2 regions of the Pseudoalteromonas sp. BSi20495 genome follow, and region 2 is predicted to be linked to the other one. Evidence: predicted binding sites of a transcription regulator. Region 2 holds the regulator's gene; the other holds the start of a gene.
The links. The regulator LexA, encoded in region 2, represses DNA repair genes until DNA is damaged. The targets are predictions, from matches to a motif close to TACTGTATNNNNATACAGTA.
Positions count from the first base shown of each region.

Region 1 (3,423 bases), on a different contig from region 2:
TTTTAGTGTGCCTTACACGTTCAGAGATGCGCTTGATATAAAATACGAAGAGCGTAAAAAAGATAAAAAGGGCTATATGGTTTGGACTCAAGGGCCTATTTTAAAGTTTAAAATGGGTGATAACTTCCCTTCCAAAAATAGTAATATCACAATCCAAGTACAGTTTGGTGATCAAATGGGCTGGGACGGAGATAAAAGCGAAATGTATCTTGGTAGCGTGGTGTTTGACTTGTTTGAACTCATAAATAAAAAGTACATTTACAAACAACGCTATCAATGTAACCAAATGGAATTTTTAGAGTTACTAATCAATGGGGGTAGCTTAGACAGATTAACTAAGCTATCCCGTTCATTAATAAATACCTAAAATAAAAAGGCCGCTAAATTAGCGGCCTTTTTCGTAATCCGTAAATATCAGGGTGTTTTCTTTTCAATATGATTTACACGAAAGTCCATACGCGCAACGTCTTTCTCGTTTTGAGTAACACGATTAGATAGTTTTAATAAATCGTCTTTAGTCGCTACTGTATTTTGAATTGTATTAACAGATAGAATCAAGGCATCTAATTTAGTATCTAGTTTTTCAAAACGCTGGTCTAGTTGAGTGAAACGGTTGTCAACATTCGCAACACGGTTGTTCCATGTCCACGCTGAAATCGCGATTGTGATCGCGAAAACTATACTAGCAATAAATTCAAAAGTAACAAATTGTCCACGAGTAGCTGGAGAGTCGTCGTTATTTCCGCTCATCAAAGTTCCGTTATAGTTTAATTTGTTGAATTGACGAATGTGTCAATAGATATCCTAAGTATAACTGTTGTTTCTTGGCGTTGCAATCATGCCCCTTGTTGAATCATTGACGCTTTCAAAGCGACTTACCCGTAAATATAACCTTCCCCACCAACGTACAATTACCATTAATCGGTATTAGTTGCTCTGGCCAGTTGGGGTTGGCGGCTTTTAGGAACTTGTGACCATTTTCGATAATTAGCTGTTTAAAAGTGGCTTGGTTGTCGTCGTCTAGGCGGGCTACTACGTACGAACCGTGAATGCACTCGGCTTCAGGGTCTACAAAAATTAAATCACCCTCATCAAACTTTGGCTCCATGCTAATACCTTGCACCTTTAAAACAAAGGTTAGGTCACTGCAATTAACAGGGCACATAAAACGTTCTGCGTCATAAGCTTTAATTTCACTTATTTCTGACCAAGCGCCAGCTTGTACCCAGCTGATAAGTGGGGCGGTGGCTTTGATTGTTGGCCCTGGTAATACATTACTGTTGATATCTTTGCTGTCACCAATGCCAAACTGTAAAAACTCAGGGGGACACTCTAAAGCTTCAGCTAATGCCTGAATATTGCGCGGATTTTTAGTGGTTCCATTTTCGATTTTTTGTAGTGACTGTTGTGCAATGCCTATCATTTCAGAGAGCTTAACTTGAGTAAGTTTAAGCTCTTTACGTCTTTCTTTTATTCTATTTCCGATGCTCATGAGTAGTCCTTTATCATTCAAATCAACATATTTAAAGCTTAAAAATACAGTTAAATTACAGTTTTTAACTATTTTACAGTTAAAAAGGGTATTGACAACCACCTATAAACTGTACTTTAATACAGCTACAAACTGTAATTTAAGGTGTTGAACTATGAATAACATCACTAAAGCTGTAAAAATCTATGGTGGGCAAACCAAATTAGGCAACGCCTTAGGTGTAAAACAAGCTTCTGTGTGGGATTGGATGAATAAATTCGGTCAAGCCCCAGCGAAATACATTCCACGTATTTCAGAACTAACTAACGGTGAAATATCGGTAAACGATTTACTGGCCGATCATCAAAAAAGCAAAAAGGAAGATGCAGCATGAGCACTGAACAACAAATTATTTTATTAGATATTCATCCAGATGCTAAAGCTGTGCTGTTTGCACTACTGCAAGAAAACAACCAATTACGCACTGAGCTTGAAGAGCAAAAAGACCGCCTAGTTAGCACCGTTGAGGCATGCGAGGTATTGGGATGTGCGCGTAAAAAGTTTTGGATTTTGTCGAAGTTGTCTGATTTTCCTAAATCGATTCAATTTGGCAAAACTAATCATTATCGCTTAAACGAGCTAATTAAATTTAGAACGCAGCACCAACAAAGCGTAAACAACTAGGAGAAAACCATGGCAAATGCAGCATTAGAAATTGCAAAAAAGCGCGATATTACAGGCGTAAATAAACAGCCTGAAAAAACTCAGTTAAAAGTTGTTGATGTAAAACCAACACCAAAGGGGCTTACTGAGATTAAAGGGCTATTTAATAGCGATCGTCATACCGCTGAATATGTGTATACGCACTTGAGTAAACCGCAGCAAGTAATTGTGTGTTATTCGGCAGGGCTATCTAAAAGTGACTTGGAAAGGAGCTATCACCAATTTGACCGTGAAAAGCGCCTTAAAATACATCAAGCTATTTTGCAGCTTCAAGAAATAGTAACCGCCTTTGTTGATGCTAATGCGATGACGCCAAGCCGTTTTTTACAAAAGCGAGATTTTAGCATTGCTAAAAATACTCAAAAAACAGAACAAGCACATTAAGGATTAGCCATGACTCCCGATCAACTAATCAATCAAGACAGTGGCAATGTTGAGTTTTATACGCCTGATAAAGTTTTGAAGTATGTGCACCAAATGTTTCCCGTTATTGGTTTAGACCCTGCAAGTTGTGCGGTGGCTAACAAGTCAGTAAAAGCAATGTGTTACTTAACTAAAGAAGACGATGCATTAACAAGAAATTGGATAGCTAATACTGTTTGGTTAAATCACCCATTCAATAAAGGTGAAATAGCATGTAAGCCAAAGTGTGTTAAAAAAATATGTAACGACCCGAGCTACTATAAGTATCGCGGCCACTGCATCACCGAAGACATAGCCAGCAACGGCGATTGGATTGACTATTACTTAGACCAATATGCGCAAGGTAACTTTAAAGAAGCAATGAACATTACCTTTGTTAATAGCTCAGAGGCATGGTGCCAAAAGTTATTAAACGCAGGCTTAAGCTGCTTTATTGATGGTCGTACGCACTTTAATGATGCACAAGGCAATGTAAAAAAAGGCGCACCCAAAGGCTGTTTTATTACTTACCTTGGCAATAGAACCGCAGACTTTCGAACAATCTTTTCAGCACTTGGCGTTGTTAAATAACAACCAATAAAACCCCCTAAGGAATACTAAAAATGACCACTATCAAAGACCAAGATCTATTTAAAAAACAGAACTTAGTAAGAAATATCATTGAACACGCTATCGACCAAGCTAATTTTACTATTCGCAATTTAAACAAACGTCCAACAGTTGCAATGCTTATGGAGTGTGAAAACTGCCTAACTGACTTTTTGCCAATAGTGAGAATGATTGTTGATGTACATGATGTATACGCG
Region 1 covers NZ_BADY01000057.1:30,400-33,822, reverse strand. The annotation lists gene P20495_RS12085 (hypothetical protein) at 1-367, shown strand, start outside; gene P20495_RS12090 (hypothetical protein) at 415-750, opposite strand; gene P20495_RS21545 (LexA family transcriptional regulator) at 866-1,492, opposite strand; gene P20495_RS12100 (YdaS family helix-turn-helix protein) at 1,647-1,865, shown strand; gene P20495_RS12105 (AlpA family transcriptional regulator) at 1,862-2,155, shown strand; gene P20495_RS12110 (hypothetical protein) at 2,165-2,578, shown strand; gene P20495_RS12115 (DNA N-6-adenine-methyltransferase) at 2,588-3,187, shown strand; gene P20495_RS12120 (hypothetical protein) at 3,220-3,423, shown strand, end outside.
Region 1: the regulator LexA is predicted to act here: its motif matches at 1,600-1,619, upstream of P20495_RS21545 (LexA family transcriptional regulator).

Region 2 (3,423 bases):
GCACAATTAGCCATATATACTTGTTCGCCTAAAGTCATTAACTCTTCTTTTGGGAGGGTTTTATCAAGTAATGCGGCATCTGCTAATGCTGCTTTCTGCTTCGCCTGCTTTGCATCTGCAAGCCATGTTTTAAAATCAGCCTCAGATTTAGCGACCACCACAACAGGCATAAAGCCATGGTCTTTACCACACAACTCAGCACATTGTCCTCGGTAAGTACCTTCTTCGTTTATGTTCGTCCATGTTTCGTTTATAAAGCCGGGGTTCGCATCTTTTTTAACTGCAAAATCAGGTACCCACCAAGAGTGAATAACATCGTCAGAAGTCATTAAAAATCGTACTTTTTGATTTATTGGCAGTACAAGAGGCTTATCAACCTCAAGTAAGTAGTTAGGATTTTTATCTGCAAGATTCGCGATTTCATCTTGCGGGGTAGATAAAATAGAGTAGAACTCTACATCTTCGCCCATATATTCATAATGCCATTTCCATTGCGAACCCGTAATTTTAATAGTGAGATCAGCTTTGCTGGCATCTTCCATTGCAATTAGGGTTTTAGTGGCTGGTACTGCCATAGCAATTAAAATAACAAACGGAATTGCAGTCCAAAGTATTTCTACTTTAGTGCTTTCGTGAAATTGGGCAGGTACAGCCCCTTTAGATTTACGGTGATGAATAAGTGCCCAAAACATAATTGCGAACACTATCACCCCAATCACACAACATATTATAAATATGGTCATGTGCAGCTGATATACATTATTGCTTATATCGGTTACGCCTTTGCGCATATTGTATTGGCTATTAGCCAAAACTGGGTGCGTAAAAACACATAATATAAGCCACAAGGTAGAGGTCAGTTTACCCATGTGACGGCTCCTTTGATGCTATTGCGAATGCAAAGCGAAGAGGCATACGGCTTAAACGCCAATTCGTTATTTTTATTTTTTTAGCCAATCTCATTTAATATTGATTGGTTTTGCTGCGCCAACAACGAGTTTGTGTATATTGTGTGTTCTCAAAACTAAAAAGCTGTGAGTTATTATTAGCTCAGCACATTAATAATTAGCTAAAAAACGAACAACAAGCAAGTTTCAGTATAAAAAACAATCAGGTGATATTGAGTAATTAATAAAAAGTCAGTAATCAACTAGTCAACAGAAAGTTCAAAATATGAGCAAAACAAAGGGGTTTAACGCATTCGGAGGGGGAAAATATAAGTGCAAAAAAATTTACAGCTAAAATAATTAGTTGGCTGTTTACGTCCTATTTTTAGTGCTAATGTTAAAACAAAAATGCGTGCTAAAAAGCACGCATTCATAAAAATAAATTAAAAACTACATCCAATCAGCGTTACGAATAACTCCAACGGCTAAACCTTCTATATTAAAAGATTCATTTTCTAGATCAACTTCAATTGGCGAAAAGTCGTCATTCTCAGCATGCAATAATACTTTTCGGCCTGCTTTTTCAAACCGCTTTACGGTAACATCATCATCAACACGAGCAACTACAACTTGTCCATTTTCTGCAACTTGAGTTTTATGCACAGCTAACAAATCACCATCCATAATACCTATATCTTTCATACTCATACCGTTAACGCGCAATAAAAAATCAGCAGCAGGTTTAAACATTAATGGATCAATTTTACAATGACTCTCAACGTGCTCTTGCGCCAAAATAGGCTCTCCCGCTGCGACTCGCCCGATAAGAGGTAAACCTAACTGTTCAGGCTCTTCTTCCTCAACAAGTTGAATACCTCGGCTTGCACCTGGTTTCATCTTAATAGCACCTTTTTTAGCAAGCGCTTTTAAGTGCTCTTCAGCAGCATTGGCACTTTTAAAGCCTAATGTTTGTGCAATTTCAGCACGTGTAGGAGGCATACCAGTGTCTTTAATAAAAACTTTAACTAATTCGAGAATTTGAGCTTGGCGCTTCGTTAATGGTCGCATACAACTGGTTTTCCATACAGTACATTTAACTGTGAGTATATACAGTTAAATAAAAATCGCAAATTTAAATTAAGCCTTAAAATAGCTAAAGTAATTTCACTTGTGTACATTTCAAAGATATAACTAAAGCTAAGTTTATAAATGATTAAAAATGCAAAGGAGATATTATGAGTATTTGGTACCAGCCCATCACTTTAGAGTTGTGCAAGCAGTTAGAGAAAGGCGTTAATGGCCACGGTACACTAATGAAAACCATGGGAATTGAAATTACCGAAATTGGTGATGATTACCTCGTAGCAACTATGCCTGCCATACCAGCGCATCATAATCCAATGGGCATGGTGCATGGAGGAGCCAACGTAGTGCTTGCCGAAACAGTAGCAAGTTATGCAGCTAACTTCGTAGTCGACTTCACTCAGTTTTATTGTGTCGGACAAGAAATTAGCGCCAGTCACTTAAAAGCATCTCGTAATGGTACTTTAACAGCCACCGCAAAAGCGTTTCATATTGGTAAGCGTAGTTCAGTCTGGGAAATAAAAATTACTAATAGTCGAAACGAGCTTTGCTGCGTATCAAGAATGACCGCAGCCGTAGTAGAGCGAAGATAATTACTTACTGTTACTTTTCGATTGGGTAAATTGTAATTTCCATACCCGCACCAATAGCAGATATACGTAATAATGTATCTGCATCTAAAGCTTGGTTAAAACACTTAGGCGATGTGCCTGATTCAAAACCAATATCAAATGTTCTACGTGAACAACTTAGCCATTGCTTTAACGCATTACGCGAACACGATTCAATAAGCTCACAGATATGGTTAATTGCTTTGTCAGGCGTGTTTACTACACCTGTTGCTTCAATGCGGGCTAATTGACGGTATTCGTCTTTGTCATAATGTAAAATCGTCGCGACTTTTTTCAAGTCTGCCACTAGCAAACTAATATCTTGCTTTGATTCAAGCTCAAGATCTACATTTAAAAATTGAATTTCCGACATTGTTTAGTATTTATCCTCTAATGATTACACCGCAAACTTTAACGCAGTTTTACTTTTATACCAAATCAACTATGTAATATAAGCTGTTTTATATGGTAAATAGATAGTTTTACGCATTCATAGTCCATTATTTAATATTTATCATTTTTAAGTACAAACAATACTTTTTTATAAACTCCATGGCCTGTTGACCTTTGAGGATTAAAATTAAGTGAATTATTGTTTAAAAAAGTATAAAAAATAACCTTGACTTTCATATGCCACCGGTGGCATTTTAAGTGTGCGGGTTAAATACACTGCTTAAAGAGGTGTATTTAAATAAAGCCAAACACACCTCACTCATATTTACGCTTACTTATAACACAAAAAATAAGTGTAAAATCTGAACTGAGTGGCATTACCTAAATTCAGCAGGAACACACAATGAAAACGTCAAAAAGATTCACTCTCAGGCCACTTAATTACATTA
Region 2 covers NZ_BADY01000158.1:33,832-37,254, reverse strand. The annotation lists gene coxB (cytochrome c oxidase subunit II) at 1-869, opposite strand, end outside; gene lexA (transcriptional repressor LexA) at 1,338-1,955, opposite strand; gene P20495_RS02905 (PaaI family thioesterase) at 2,123-2,563, shown strand; gene P20495_RS02910 (hypothetical protein) at 2,574-2,954, opposite strand; gene P20495_RS02915 (TonB-dependent receptor) at 3,378-3,423, shown strand, end outside.